DNA from 2 places in the Rhizobium acaciae genome. Region 2 is predicted to be linked to the other one. Evidence: predicted binding sites of a transcription regulator. Region 2 holds the regulator's gene; the other holds the start of a gene.

Region 1 (7,754 bases), on a different contig from region 2:
ATCGCCCGATTTAACGGCATGTTAAAATCTGTGAACAAAAATTTGTTGGAAATTAACAAATAATTTCAAACGCTTGCCGAAACACTATTCGACTTATCCACCGAACCCTTCTGCAGCGCAGCATAAGATCCGCTTTCCAACCGACATATTTCAGACATATTATCGGCCGGTTAACGCGAGGAGACAGACATGGGACTCACGCAATCCTTGAATGTTCTGTTGGTCAGTGCAGCGTTTGCTTTCGTCTTGTCCATGCTCTTCATCTGAGCTGGCCGACGAAAGTGTAATGACTGATAGTGCCTAAACTCCTGAATAGCTGATCAATCCGCCAACGAAAAAGCGCATGTCCCGCCCGACATGCGCTTTTCATTTTTGGACGTCCCGAAAGGATCAGGCGGCTGCGCCAGCACTTTTTGTTTGCCGGCGTGAGAGGCCGAGATTGTCGAGCACGGCGGAAACCAGCGGCGCACGGTTCATCGTATAGAGATGGAAGTCGTGGATGCCGCGCCGGACGAGATCTTCGATCTGTTCGGCAGCGACTTCGGCGGCGACCTTCGCCCGCTCCTCGGGCTTGTCGTCGAAGCCTGCAAAGCGCTCGTCGAGAAAGGCGGGGATGATAGTGCCGCAGGCCCCGGCGAAACGCTTCAGCTGCGTCAGGTTCTGGATCGGCATGATGCCGGGCACGACAGGGATCGAGATGCCGGCGCCGCGCACTCGCTCCAGGTAACGCTCGAAATTGTCGTTGTCGAAGAAGAACTGCGTCAATGCCCGGTCGGCGCCATTGTCGGCCTTGCGCTTCAGCATGTCGATATCGGCCGCCGTGTCGCGGCTTTCCGGGTGTTTTTCCGGATAGGCGGAAACCGAAATCTCGAAATCGCCGATTTCCTTCAGGCCGGCCACCAGCTCCGCCGCATTGGCATAACCGCCGGGATGCGGCTGGTAGGGCGCGCCGGCACCGCCGGGCGCATCGCCGCGCAGCGCCACAAAATGCGTCACGCCGGCTTTGCGGAACGTGTCGACCACCTGATGCGTCTCTTCCTTCGTCGCGCCGACGCAGGTGAGATGCGAGGCGGTGGCAAGCGGCGTCTGCGACAGGAACCGCGTGACCGTGGTCAGCGTCGGCGCTCTGGTGGTGCCGCCGGCGCCATAGGTTACCGACACGAAATCCGGGTCCCAATCCTGCAGTTCGCTGACGGTATGCCAGAGCTGCCCTTCCATCTCCTCCGATTTCGGCGGGAAGAATTCGAAGGAGACCCTGATGCTGCGGCCGCGCGCTTCGTTTTTCAAAACCATGTCATACCCTCCCGGCAAATGTAGGTTCGGCGCCTTCGCTCGTCTGCGAAGCCATGAGGCGCCTCGGATCGCGCGCGAGCCAGACGGTGACCGTCAACCCCTGCCCGCCTTGCTGACCCGGATGAAGATCGACGACCTGTTCGACGTCGAGCCCGGTCTTGCGCAACCAGTCGGACATCGCCTGGTGCGAAAAGCCGAGACGGACATGCGCATGCTCGTCGCGGAGATATTCGAGCGTGTGCGGCGCAAGGTCGATGACCACGAGCCGGCCGCCCGGCCGGAGCATGCGCGCCGCTTCAGCGATCGCAATCTCCGGCTGATCGAAGAAATGCAGCACCTGATGGATCGTCACCAGATCGAAATCCTGTCCCTCGAAAGGCAGGTTCAGGATATCGGCGTGGCGCACGGTGGCCTTGGTGATGCGTGACTTGTCGAGATTGGCGCGCGCCACACTCAGCATGTCGCGGCTGGCATCGACGCCGGTCGCCCGGCGGTAGAGCCCGGACAGGAGTTCGAGGATGCGGCCGGTGCCGGTGCCGAGATCGAGCAGCGAATCGATCGGCTGGCTGCCGAGCAGCCGGATGACGGCAGCGTCGACCTCCTCATCGGCGGCATGCAGGCGGCGAAGCTCGTCCCATTCGGCCGCGTTGCGGCTGAAATAGGCCTGTGCCCGCTCTGCGCGCTGGCGCTTGACCTGCGAAAGCCGCTCGCCGTCGCGAAGGATGGTCGGATCGTTCTCGGAAACATGCTTCAGCAACGCCCGCACCAGCATGGCGGCCTTACCGTCCTGCTTGAGGCGGAAATAGGCCCAGGCGCCCTCCTGGTAGCGTTCAATCAGTTCGGCCTCGCCGAGCAGCTTCAGGTGGCGGGAGATGCGGGGCTGGGATTGGCCGAGAATTTCGGTAAGATCGGTCACCGTCAGATCGCCGCCGTCCAGAAGCGCCAGAAGACGCAGGCGCGTGGGCTCGCCGGCCGCCTTCAAGACGTCCACCAGCGCATCCAGTCCAAGCTTCAAGGGTTCGCTCATCTTCGATCCAATCAAGATATAAAGATATCTTTATGTGATTTGAAAAGCGGTGGCAAGCGACAATTCGCACTCTCCGCGAAATTGGCTGCTCAGATTGCGACAGAGGCAGACATGAAAAAGCCCCGGTCAAACCGGGGCTCACGCAAGCGAAAACAGGTGGAATAAATCAGCGCGTCAGGCGCTTGTGGGCCTGGCTGCCCGGGTTAAGGGCATCGGGGCCGAGGCGGCGCACCTTGTCCTGTTCATAATCCTCGAAGTTGCCTTCGAACCATTCGACATGGCCGTCGCCTTCGAAAGCGAGGATATGCGTCGCCAGACGGTCGAGGAACATGCGATCGTGGCTGATGATGATGGCGCAGCCAGCAAAGTTCTCCAGCGCATTTTCCAAGGCACCCAGCGTTTCCGTATCGAGGTCGTTGGTCGGTTCGTCGAGCAGCAGAACGTTGCCGCCGGCCTTCAGCATCTTGGCAAGGTGAACACGGTTGCGCTGACCACCCGAGAGATTGCCGACCTTCTGCTGCTGATCGCCGCCCTTGAAGTTGAAGGCGCCGCAATAGGCACGGGAGTTCATGTCGAACTTGCCGAGCTTGATGATTTCGGCGCCGCCGGAGATTTCCTCCCAGACCGTCTTGTCGGCCGCAAGGGTGTCACGGCTCTGGTCGACATAACCGAGATGCACGGTCTCGCCGATGCGGATCGAACCGCCATCCGGCGTTTCCTGGCCGGTGATCATCCTGAATAGCGTCGTCTTACCGGCGCCGTTCGGGCCGATGATGCCGACGATGCCGCCTGGCGGCAGCTTGATCGACAGATCGTTGATCAGCGTGCGGCCCTCGAAGCCCTTGGTGATGCCGTCCATCTCGATGACCACCTGGCCGAGGCGCTCGCTGACCGGGATGATGATCTGCGCGTCGCCGGGACGCTGCTTCTCGGCGGCATCCACCAACTGCTCGTAGGACTTGATACGCGCCTTGGATTTGGCCTGACGGGCCTTCGGGCTGGACGCGATCCATTCCTGTTCGCGGCTGATCGCCTTCTGGCGCGATGCGTCTTCGCGGCTTTCCTGCAGCATGCGCTTGGCTTTCGCCTGCAGGTATGCAGAGTAGTTGCCTTCGTAGGGGATGCCACGGCCGCGGTCGAGTTCGAGGATCCATCCGGTGACGTTGTCCAGGAAGTAGCGATCGTGGGTAATCATCATCACGGCGCCCGGATAGTCGCGCAGATGTTTTTCGAGCCAGGCGATGGTTTCGGCGTCCAGGTGGTTGGTCGGTTCGTCGAGCAGCAGCAGATCCGGCTGCGAAAGCAGCAGGCGGCAGAGCGCGACACGGCGACGCTCACCACCGGAAAGGCTGGTGACTTCGGCGTCGCGCGGCGGGCAGCGCAGGGCTTCCATCGCCATCTCGACCTGGCTTTCCAGATCCCAGAGGTTCTGGCTGTCGATGACGTCCTGAAGCTTGGCGCCCTCTTCCGCCGTCTCGTCGGAATAGTTCATCATCAATTCATTATAGCGATCCAGGACAGCCGTCTTCGAGGCAACGCCTTCCATGACATTCTCGAACACCGTCTTGTTGGGATCGAGATGCGGCTCCTGCTCCAGATAGCCGACCGTCGCACCTTCGGCGAGCCAGGCTTCGCCGGTGTACTCCTTGTCCTGACCTGCGATGATGCGCAGCACGGTGGATTTACCCGCGCCGTTCGGACCAAGGATACCGATCTTGGCATCCGGGTAGAACGAAAGGTGGATATTCTCCAGGATCTTCTTGTTGCCATAGGCCTTGTTGAGGCCGGACATATGATAGATGAACTGACGTGCCATGCTGCGCTGCTCCGGGCGGGAAACTTCGATTGTGCCGCTATGTAGGCGAAACAGCGCCTGCGGGCAACGCCAAACCCGGTTTACTCAGGATTTCCGCTCAAAAGCCCGCAGCGTCGACGACGCCCTCGTCACAGCCGAACGACGTTTTTCCAGCGCCCTGGATCAGGTCGGCGAGGCCGGTAGTTTTCGCCGATGCCGCCCCGGCGGCTTCCGAAAGCCCGATCGTCAGCTCGCTGATCATCCTGACATTGCCGGCCCGCCGGCAACTCATCTTGACGCGGTCGCCGGCACCCGGCCCGAAGCTCTTGTCGAAAGCCGCTTTGATCGCGTCGGCCTTGACCGGCTTGCCGATATTGGCAGCGAAAAGATCGCGCACCGCCGACGCGTTGAGCGCGCTTACGAGATGCACGCCGACGCCGAAATAGTCGTCGGCGCTCATCTTCGTGCAGGTGCCATGCTTCACCCATTCATGCCGTTCCAGACCGGATTGCGTGCCGGGCATCGCCTTTGCGAGCGCCGTCTTCGTCTCGGCCGCAAGCGTGACCTCCGGCAGTTTGTTCCAGTCGCCATCCTTGTCGGCAGCCTTCTGCTCGGCGCTCACGCCGCAATAATCCTGCCGCATCGGCCAAAGTCCGTGCAACGAAAAGTTCGTCGCGTCGGGGCGCTCGCCGGTCTGGCTCGCACACTCGGCTTTCTTCTGATTCGACTGGCAAAAGGCCGGCTGCCAGCTCGCCGCCAGAATGAAACGGGTGCGCCCGCCAGCCTCCTGCGCCACGGCGGCGCCGGCAACAATCATCGACACGGCGAACGACAAGGTACGCAACTGCATGCTGCTCATTTCAACCCCCAAAAAAAGAACAATACAGGAACAAATAAGCATCAAAATCAAAAGGCCGCAACCCTGAATCGCAACAAGGCCGCAAATTGTTTTCAGATAATCAAATGCCCATGTTGCAATTACCCGGCGATCTGGTCTGTTGCCGCCGGGAGGACGCACATGTTTTCTGAAACGCAAAGGCTCGCCGTGCCAGGGGCGTCGCTGGCCTATCACCATGCCGAGGCCATCACCCCTCCACGCGGCATCCTGTTGATATCGCATGGCTTGGCCGAACATTCGAAACGATACCGCGTCTTTGCCGAGGCGATGGCCGCGCGCGGTTATCATGTCTATGCCCATGATCATCGAGGCCACGGGGAGACGACGGCACCCGATGCGCCGATCGGCCGCTTTGCCCGGCGCAGCGGCGTCGAAAGGGTGATCGGCGACGTCATCGCCATGCGTGGCCATGCGGCCTCCCGCCATCCCGGCCTGCCGGTGATCCTTTTCGGCCATTCGATGGGCGGCCTCATCGCCCTCAATGCAGCCGTCACGGCTCCGGCCGACTTCGATGCCGTCGCCGTCTGGAATTCGAATTTCGCCGTCGGCCTTGCCGGCCGAGCCGCCCAGGCGATCCTGCTTGCCGAGCGCATGCTGAAGGGCTCCGACGTGCCGAGCGGCTTGCTGCCGAAGCTCACCTTCAGCACCTGGGGCAAATCCATTCCCGGCCGCCGCACCGAGTTCGACTGGCTGTCGCGCAGACCTGATGAAGTCGACAAATATGTCGCCGATCCGCTCTGCGGCTTTGACGCCTCGGTCTCTCTCTGGCTCGATCTCTTCGAACTGACCTTCCGCGCGCCGCAGAAAATCCACCTCGACCGGCTGCCGCGGGACATGCCGATCCATCTCGTCGGCGGCGGAGAAGACCCGGCGACGGAACGTGGAAAAGCCGTGCTCTGGCTGTCAAACCATTTGAAAGGCCAAGGTTTCTCCCGTATCAGCACTCAGATATATCAGGACATGCGGCACGAGACGCTGAATGAGATCGGCGCGGATGCGGCGATCGCGACCTTCGCGGACTGGTGCGACGGGCAGTCGCGAGATCCTGAGCGATCAATATCCTGAGTGACCAATATCCTGAGTACAGAGATTTCATCATGAACAGCACTTCCGCCCGCTCCGTTTCGTCCGCCTCCGACGTGACGATGGCGCTTGTGCTGATGTTTGTCTCGGTGATGTTCTCGCCGCTCATCGATATTTTCGCCAAGCTTGCCATCATCACAGTCCCGTCCGCGGAGATCACCGCCGGCCGCTTCGCCGTACAGGCGCTCTGCATGTTGCCGATTGTGATATGGCGGCGCAGCTTTGCCGATTTTTCCTGGCGCCAGAACCTGTTCCATGCCATCCGCGGCGCGATCATCACGATCTCGATGATCTCCTTCGTCACCACGCTGAAATACATGGCGGTCGCCGACGCGATTGCGATCTTCTTCGTCGAGCCGATCATGCTGACGATCCTCGGCGGTATCTTCCTGAAGGAGACGATCGGCTGGCGGCGCTATAGCGCCTGCGGCGTCGGCTTCTTCGGGGCGTTGCTGATCATTCAGCCGAGTTTCGAAGAAGTCGGCTACGTCGCGCTTCTGCCTGTCGTCAGCGCGCTCTGCATAGCCATCTTCGTGCTGATGACCCGCGTCCTCTCCCATAGGGAAGACCCTTGGGCGATGCAGTTCCAGATGAGCATCTGGGGCCTGCTCTTCTGCACCATCCTGCTTTTCCTGGGCCAGGGAACCGGCTCCGATCTCTTCGATCCGGTCATGCCGGATGGCCGCGCCTGGTTCTATGTCGCTGGCGTCGGCGCCATGGCCGCGATATCGGGCATCCTCGGCGTCTATGCCTATCGCGCAGCACCAGCCTCGACGCTCGCACCGCTGCAATATTTCGAGATCGTCTCGGCGACGATCTTCGCCTGGCTGGTCTTTGGCGACTTCCCGGATGCGGTCAAATGGCTCGGCATCATGATTATCATGGCGTCGGGCTTCTACATTGTCTGGCGCGAGCGCCGCTTTGCATCGAAACCGGTATCCGATACATCAGAGGCGACGCTGGCGCCCTAAATCTAAGAACGAGAGCCGGGAGGAACATGACGGAGACCGTGACGAAAAAACCGCCGCTTGCCGGCATCCGGGTGATCGAGCTTGCCCGTGTGCTCGCCGGCCCTTGGGCGGGACAGATGCTCGCCGATCTCGGCGCCGACGTCATCAAGGTCGAAAATCCCGACGGCGGCGACGATACGCGCCAGTGGGGGCCACCCTTCGTCGAGGGCGCCGACGGCGAGAATCTCTCGGCCGCCTATTACCACGCCGCCAATCGCGGCAAGCGCTCCGTCACGGCCGACCTGAAGAGCGCCGAAGGTCAGGATCTCGTCCGTAGCCTCGTCTCCACCGCCGATGTGGTCATCGAGAATTTCAAGCTCGGCGGCCTCGTCAAATACGGGCTCGATTATGACAGCCTGCGCAAGGTGAACCCGAAGCTCGTCTATTGCTCGATCACCGGCTTCGGCCAGAACGGCCCTTATGCCAGCCTCGCCGGCTACGATTACATCGTCCAGGGCATGTCCGGCTTCATGTCGATTACCGGGGAGCCGGGCGGCCAGCCGATGAAGGCAGGCGTCGCCATCGCCGATATCTTCACCGGCATTTATGCCGTCTCGGCGATCGAAGCCGCTCTGATCCATGCCCTGAAGACCGGTGAAGGCCAGTTGGTCGACATGGCCCTGCTCGATGTGCAATCGGCCGTGCTCG
Region 2 (7,754 bases):
AACCGTGAAAGACCGCCGGATTTCATCTTCGACCAGTGGCAGAGAGCCCTGGTCCTGCCGAGGCACGATCCGCCGAAGATGCTGGATGGTCCTGCTATCCCGCCTGAGGGAGAAGACCGCCGCGTCAGGCTTTCCCGCGATCAGCAGAACGAAGCAAGGACCGCGATGCGAGCGGCCACAGCGGGCGGTGACGCAAACCGCTTTTCCTGCGTCAAGAAGGCCTGGTGCACATCAAGGCTTGGCAATGGTCAGGTGGTAACCGTCATCGACAATGCCGCCTATCTCGGCCCGGCATGTGACGCGGCCGATATCGTCGTGACGTCGGTCCGCCTTCGCTTCAACAATTGCCGCTCGGGTGCGACGCTCTTCACTGGTGAGACGCTGCGCAGGACCGGTTCCATCGAGTTGCGCTTCACGGGCACCGGCCTGGAGGTCGCAACCGCATTCGATGCATTGTCGCGGCCATGGATGCGCCATCGCGCCTATGACTGGCGCAGCAATAGTTTTACCGAATCGGGCCTGGCCAATGTCAGTGATAGCGGCGAATGAGACCGACGAGTTTGCCCTGAACCTTGACACGGTCCGGACCGAAAATCCGGGTCTCGTAAGCCGGGTTGGCCGCTTCCAGCGCGATCGAGGCGCCCTTGCGGCGGAAGCGCTTGAGTGTCGCTTCTTCGTCGTCGACGAGAGCAACGACGATGTCGCCAGGACTTGCGGTGCTGCCGTTGCGGATGATCACGGTGTCGCCGTCGAAGATGCCGGCGTCGATCATCGAATCGCCCTTGACCTCCAGCGCATAATGTTCACCGGAGCCGAGCATGTCCGCCGGAACGACGATGTCGTGGGTATTGTTCTGGATCGCCGAGATCGGCACACCGGCAGCGATTCGGCCCATGACCGGCACGGAGACCGAGTTGCCGTTGTCGGCGACGGGTTTTGCGGGAGCAGGAGTGGCGACCGGCTGCGGTTTGCCGAGGCTGCCCTCGATGACGCTCGGCGAAAAGCCGCGCCGCGGCTGGATGCTGGGGCTGTAGGCCTCCGGAAGCTTGATGACCTCGAGCGCGCGGGCGCGGTTCGGTAGGCGGCGAATGAAGCCTCGCTCCTCGAGCGCTGTAATCAAGCGATGAATTCCGGACTTGGAGGCGAGGTCCAGAGCATCCTTCATTTCGTCGAAAGATGGCGGAACGCCGGATTCCTTCATGCGCTCGTGAATGAAAAGGAGAAGCTCCTGTTGTTTGCGCGTGAGCATCGACGTTGTGACCTCGTGATTGAAACAAATCCAGAACAGACACTATATGTTCCATATGTGTTCCGCAAGTAGCTAAATTTCCGTAAAACTTGGCGCCAACTCGTTGAGATTTTTATTTTCATTCGCCGGATTGGCACAGAAGTCTTGCATTGAGGGTAGCGCTGTCGCACATCTCTTGCCGTTTCCAGGAGGGATATCATGGACGAGCACTCCGCCAAACCGCACCCGCTGGATCATGTCGTGCTGCCGGTCGTCCATATCGATCTGGCGCGCGAGAGGCTTGGCAAGCTCGGCTTCACCGTTGCCGCCGATGCGCGCCATCCCTTCGGAACGGAGAATGCCTGCGTCTTCTTTGCCGACAAGACCTATTTGGAGCCGCTCGGGATTGCGAGCGTCGAGGAGAGCGAAGCATCGGCGCGCCAAGGCAATGTCTTCACCGCCCGCAACCAGGCCTTCCGTTTCCGCTGTGGCGAGGAGGGGCTTTCGGGGCTGGCTTTCGGCAGCAAGGATGCCGGCATCGATCATCAGAATTTCGTTGGCAACGGATCGAGCGCCGGCGAGATGCTGCAATTCACCCGACCGATGACGATGCCGGACGGTTCCGAGGCGATTGCCGGCTTCAAGCTGGCCTTTGCCGGGGACCTGTGCGCGCCTGATCTCCTGCTTTTCACCGTCGAGCGCGTCAATCCGCTGCCGGCCGACCGCGCCGCGCTGGAGACGCACGCCAATGGTGTCACCGGCATAGTCGAGATCGCGCTTTGCACCCCGGAACCGGCAGCCTTCGCCGCCTTCGTCAGCCTTGCCGTGGCGCAATCGGCAGTCGAGAAAACCGGTTTCGGCGTCTCTATCGCGGCGTCGAATGCAAAAATCAGCCTGATGACGCCGGAAGGGCTGGAGGCCTATTTCGATATCGCCGGCTCATCCGCAGATCGCGGCCTGCGCGGCCGGGCAATCCTCTTCGCTGTCGCCGATCTTGCCGTGACAGAAGCGTATTTGGCTGCTAACGGGGTGACATACACGCGCAAGAACAATCGCATTCTGGTGAAGCCCGCGCCCGGGCAGGGCACGCTCTTCGCCTTCGAGGAAACACGATGAGCACTGATACGAATTCCGAAGTCAGGATCGGCGAAGGCCAAGGCCAGGTCACTTTTTCCAATACCGGCCGCCTGTCGCTGATTGCCGGTCCCTGCCAGATGGAGAGCCGCGACCACGCCTTCATGGTTGCCGGCACGCTGAAAGAGCTTTGCGGAAAGCTCGGCATCGGCCTCGTCTACAAGAGCTCCTTCGACAAGGCGAACCGCACCTCGCTGTCGGCCGAACGCGGTATCGGGATCGAAAAGGGCATGGAGGTCTTTGCCGACCTCAAGAAGGAATTCGGCTTTCCCGTCCTGACCGACGTTCATACCGCCGAGCAATGCGGGGAGGTGGCAAGGGTCGTCGATGTCTTGCAGATCCCGGCCTTCCTCTGCCGCCAGACCGACCTTCTCATCGCCGCCGCCAAGACCGGCCGCGTCGTCAATGTCAAGAAGGGCCAGTTCCTCGCCCCTTGGGATATGAAGAACGTTCTGAAGAAGCTCAATGCCAGCGGCAATCCGAACGTGCTGCTGTGCGAGCGCGGCGCCTCATTCGGCTACAATACGCTGGTCTCCGACATGCGTTCTCTGCCGATCATGGCGGCGATGGGCGCGCCCGTTATCTTCGATGCAACCCATTCCGTGGCGCAGCCGGGCGGGCAGGGCGAATCCTCCGGTGGTCAGCGGGAATTCGTGGAAACGCTGGCGCGCGCAGCGGTCGCTACCGGTATTGCCGGCGTCTTCGTCGAAACCCACCAGGACCCCGACAATGCCCCTTCGGACGGCCCGAACATGGTCTATCTCAAGGATATGCCGCGGCTTCTCGAAAAGCTGCTCGCCTTCGATGCGGTCGCCAAGGCTTGACGTTCAACAGTCTGACATGATCGTGCTATAGGCCACATCCGAACGCTGGTCCGAAGGCTATTGCAGCATTGTAATTTGCACGCCTTCGACTAAGACAGGTTTCTAACCATTTATCACCCACCGAGCAGGAAGAACCCATGACTGCAATCACCGATATCATCGCCCGCGAGATTCTCGATAGCCGTGGCAACCCCACCGTCGAAGTCGATGTCTATCTCGAAGATGGCAGCATGGGCCGCGCGGCCGTTCCCTCCGGCGCCTCGACGGGCGCGCATGAGGCGGTCGAACTGCGTGACGGCGGCAAGCGTTATCTGGGCAAGGGCGTCGAAAAGGCGGTCGAAGCCGCCAACACCGAGATCTTCGACGCGATCGGCGGCATCGACGCCGAAAACCAGATCCAGATCGACAACATCATGATCGAGCTTGACGGCACGCCGAACAAGTCTCGTCTCGGCGCCAACGCCATCCTCGGCGTATCGCTCGCCGTTGCCAAGGCTGCCGCTCAGGCGTCCGGCCTGCCGCTCTATCGTTATGTCGGCGGCGCTTCCGCCAGCCTGCTGCCGGTGCCGATGATGAACATTATCAACGGCGGCGCCCATGCCGACAACCCGATCGATTTCCAGGAGTTCATGATCCTGCCGGTCGGCGCCGATTCGATCGCCGAAGCCGTGCGCATGGGTTCGGAAGTCTTCCACACGCTGCGCAAGGAGCTTGCCGCACAGGGCCACAACACCAATGTCGGCGACGAAGGCGGTTTTGCACCGGGCCTGAAGAGCGCGCCTGAGGCCCTCGACTTCATCATGAAGTCGATCGAGAAAGCCGGCTACAAGCCGGGCGACGACATGTGCCTCGGCCTCGACTGCGCCTCGACGGAATTCTTCAAGGACGGCAAATACGTTCTCGAAGGTGAAGGCCGCACGCTGGAATCGGGCGCCATGGCAGAATATCTGGCCGAGCTCGCCGCCAACTATCCGATCATCTCGATCGAGGACGGAATGGCCGAAGACGACTGGGATGGCTGGAAGACGCTGACCGACCTGGCCGGCAAGAAGACCCAGCTCGTCGGCGACGATCTCTTCGTCACCAACTCCGCCCGTCTTCGCGACGGCATCCGCATGGGCGTCGCCAACTCGATCCTCGTCAAGGTCAACCAGATCGGCACGCTGACGGAAACACTCGATGCCGTCAACACGGCACACAAGGCTGCCTATACCGCCGTCATGTCCCACCGCTCCGGCGAGACCGAAGATTCGACCATCGCCGATCTCGCGGTCGCCACCAACTGCGGTCAGATCAAGACCGGCTCGCTGTCGCGTTCCGACCGTCTTGCCAAATACAACCAGCTGATCCGCATCGAAGAAGGCCTCGGCCCCCAGGCCCAGTATGCCGGCCGCTCGATCATTCGCAGCTGATCGGACCTGATTTCCAATAGCTTGGCCCGCGCCTTCCCGGCGCGGGTTTTTTGTTGCCCGTTTTTTAGAGTCAACGAACGGTTAATCTCTGCGCGCTAGATTGAACGAATTGGTAATGCGTTCAAGAGCATGCGTGTATGTGGACAAAGCATCATAAGAAGAGAAAGATCGGTCGCTTCGTCATTCCGGCCATGACGGTCGCCTTCCTCTCCTATTTCGGTTATCATTGCATCCATGGCGATTACGGCCTGCGCGCGACGGAGACGTTCGAGCGTCAGCGTGTTGCCCGTGAAAAAGAGCTTGCGGTCTTGAAGGCGAAGCGCGAACATCTGGAAAATCAGGTCGCGCTCTTGAGTGACGGCTCGCTCGACAAGGATATGTTGGACGAAAAAGCGCGTTATCAGCTCAACATGTCGCGCGCCGACGAGATCGTCGTATTCAATCATTATTCCAATTAACCGAAAGCAGGTTAATTGGAATTTTTGCTGATTTTCCAATAATTTAGCGCCGAATACGAGCCATGCAATTATGGCATTGCTGTGGTCATATTTCTTCCCTATGGTACGCGCCACCAAGAAACGACAAACCCATAGGGAGGGTTGAATGGCGCCGCGAAAGACCGCGACCGTTTCCAGCCGCAAAACTGCAGCAAAACCGGCAGCCAAAGCATCGAATGGAGGCCCGGTAGCCGACTTCGATCGCGATGAAGAGCTCAAGGCTTATCGCGAGATGCTGTTGATCCGCCGCTTCGAGGAGAAGGCCGGCCAGCTTTACGGCATGGGCTTCATCGGCGGATTTTGTCACCTCTACATCGGTCAGGAAGCTGTCGTCGTCGGCATGCAGATGGCGCAGAAGGATGGCGACCAGGTCATCACCGCCTATCGCGACCACGGCCATATGCTGGCAACCGGCATGGAGGCCCGCGGCGTCATGGCGGAACTGACCGGGCGTCGCAGCGGCTATTCCCACGGCAAGGGCGGCTCGATGCACATGTTCTCGAAAGAGAAGCATTTTTACGGCGGTCACGGTATCGTCGGCGCCCAGGTCTCGCTCGGAACAGGTCTTGCCTTTGCAAACCGCTACCGCGGCAATGACAATGTCTCCATCGCCTATTTCGGCGACGGCGCTGCCAACCAGGGGCAGGTCTACGAGAGCTTCAACATGGCTGCTCTCTGGAAGCTGCCGATCGTCTATATCGTCGAGAACAACCGTTACGCCATGGGCACCTCGACTGCCCGCGCCACCGCGCAGTCGAACTATTCGCTTCGCGGATCCGGCTTCGGCATCCCCGGCATTCAGGTCGATGGCATGGACGTCCGCGCCGTCAAGGCGGCGGCCGACGAGGCGCTCGAACATTGCCGTTCCGGCAAGGGCCCGATCATTCTCGAAATGCTGACCTATCGTTATCGCGGTCACTCCATGTCCGACCCGGCGAAGTATCGCTCCAAGGACGAAGTGCAGAAGATGCGCTCCGAACATGACCCGATCGAACAGGTGAAGGCACGCCTCGTCGAAAAGGGCTGGGCTTCCGAAGACGACCTGAAGGCGATCGACAAGGATGTTCGCGACATCGTCGCCGACAGCGCCGACTTCGCCCAGGCCGATCCGGAGCCGGATGCATCCGAGCTCTACACCGACATTCTGCTGTAATCGGGGAGGGAACCCATGCCTATCGATATCCTCATGCCCGCCCTCTCTCCGACCATGGAAGAGGGCACGCTGTCCAAATGGCTGAAGCAGGAAGGTGACAAGGTCACTTCTGGCGACGTGATCGCCGAAATCGAAACCGACAAGGCGACGATGGAAGTCGAAGCCGTCGATGAAGGGATCATCGGCAAGCTGCTCGTCGATGCCGGCACGGAAGGTGTCAAGGTCAACACCAAGATCGCCGTGCTGCTGCAGGACGGCGAATCGGCTTCGGACATTTCCGCCGCCAAGCCGGCGGCCGCGCCAGCTCCTGAAGTTGCCCAGGAAGAGAAGCCGAGCAACACCGGTTCTGCCTCCGCACCGCTTCCGGCCGAGCCGAAGGCCGTCATTCCGAACGACCCCGAAATCCCGGCCGGCACCGAAATGGTGTCGACGACCGTGCGCGAAGCGCTCCGCGACGCCATGGCCGAGGAAATGCGCGCCGACGAAAACGTCTTCGTCATGGGCGAGGAAGTTGCCGAATATCAGGGTGCCTACAAGGTCACGCAGGGGCTGCTGCAGGAATTCGGCCCCCGCCGCGTCGTCGATACGCCGATCACCGAGCACGGCTTTGCCGGCGTCGGCGTCGGTGCCGCAATGGCCGGCCTTCGCCCGATCGTCGAATTCATGACCTTCAACTTCGCCATGCAGGCGATCGACCAGATCATCAACTCCGCCGCCAAGACGCTCTATATGTCCGGCGGCCAGATGGGTGCTCCGATCGTCTTCCGCGGCCCGAATGGTGCAGCGGCCCGCGTCGGCGCTCAGCACAGCCAGGATTATGCAGCCTGGTACAGCGCCATTCCCGGCCTGAAGGTCGTCATGCCCTACACGGCATCCGACGCCAAGGGCCTGCTGAAGGCTGCGATCCGCGATCCGAACCCGGTTATCTTCCTCGAAAACGAGATTCTCTACGGCCAGCACTTCGATGTGCCGAAGCTCGACAATTTCGTCCTGCCGATCGGCAAGGCGCGCATCCATCGTCCGGGCAAGGACGTCACCGTGGTCTCCTTCGGCATCGGCATGACCTATGCGATCAAGGCTGTCGCCGAACTCGAAAAGCTCGGCATCGATGTCGAACTGATCGACCTTCGCACTATCCGCCCGATGGACCTGCCGGCCGTGATCGAATCGGTGAAGAAGACCGGCCGTCTGGTGACCGTCGAGGAAGGTTATCCGCAATCATCAGTCGGCACCGAAATCGCCACCCGCGTCATGCAGCAGGCCTTCGACTATCTCGATGCGCCGATCCTGACGATCGCAGGCAAGGACGTTCCGATGCCTTACGCCGCCAATCTCGAAAAGCTCGCCCTTCCGAACGTCGGCGAAGTGGTCGATGCGGTGAAGGCTGTTTGCTACAAATAAGGGGAGGGTGTTTCGATGCCGATCAATATCACGATGCCCGCCCTCTCTCCGACCATGGAGGAAGGCAATCTTTCCAAATGGCTGGTCAAGGAAGGCGACAAGGTC

What was found. The regulator LexA, encoded in region 2, represses DNA repair genes until DNA is damaged. The targets are predictions, from matches to a motif close to TGTTCNNNNTGTGTTCNG.
Region 1: a site for LexA is predicted at 4,990-5,007, ahead of OLZ32_RS17150 (ribonuclease T2 family protein). Genes of this name have one in related genera too.

The regions. Positions count from the first base shown of each region.
Region 1 is NZ_JAPCZO010000010.1:75,507-83,260, forward strand. It holds gene metF (methylenetetrahydrofolate reductase [NAD(P)H]) at 391-1,293, opposite strand; gene OLZ32_RS17140 (ArsR/SmtB family transcription factor) at 1,295-2,320, opposite strand; gene ettA (energy-dependent translational throttle protein EttA) at 2,487-4,136, opposite strand; gene OLZ32_RS17150 (ribonuclease T2 family protein) at 4,234-4,974, opposite strand; gene OLZ32_RS17155 (alpha/beta fold hydrolase) at 5,134-6,078, shown strand; gene OLZ32_RS17160 (DMT family transporter) at 6,111-7,067, shown strand; gene OLZ32_RS17165 (CaiB/BaiF CoA transferase family protein) at 7,094-7,754, shown strand, end outside.
Region 2 is NZ_JAPCZO010000007.1:225,369-233,122, forward strand. It holds gene OLZ32_RS13765 (ComEC/Rec2 family competence protein) at 1-549, shown strand, start outside; gene lexA (transcriptional repressor LexA) at 530-1,249, opposite strand; gene OLZ32_RS13775 (VOC family protein) at 1,448-2,344, shown strand; gene kdsA (3-deoxy-8-phosphooctulonate synthase) at 2,341-3,186, shown strand; gene eno (phosphopyruvate hydratase) at 3,324-4,598, shown strand; gene OLZ32_RS13790 (FtsB family cell division protein) at 4,736-5,056, shown strand; gene pdhA (pyruvate dehydrogenase (acetyl-transferring) E1 component subunit alpha) at 5,202-6,248, shown strand; gene OLZ32_RS13800 (pyruvate dehydrogenase complex E1 component subunit beta) at 6,264-7,649, shown strand; gene OLZ32_RS13805 (pyruvate dehydrogenase complex dihydrolipoamide acetyltransferase) at 7,665-7,754, shown strand, end outside.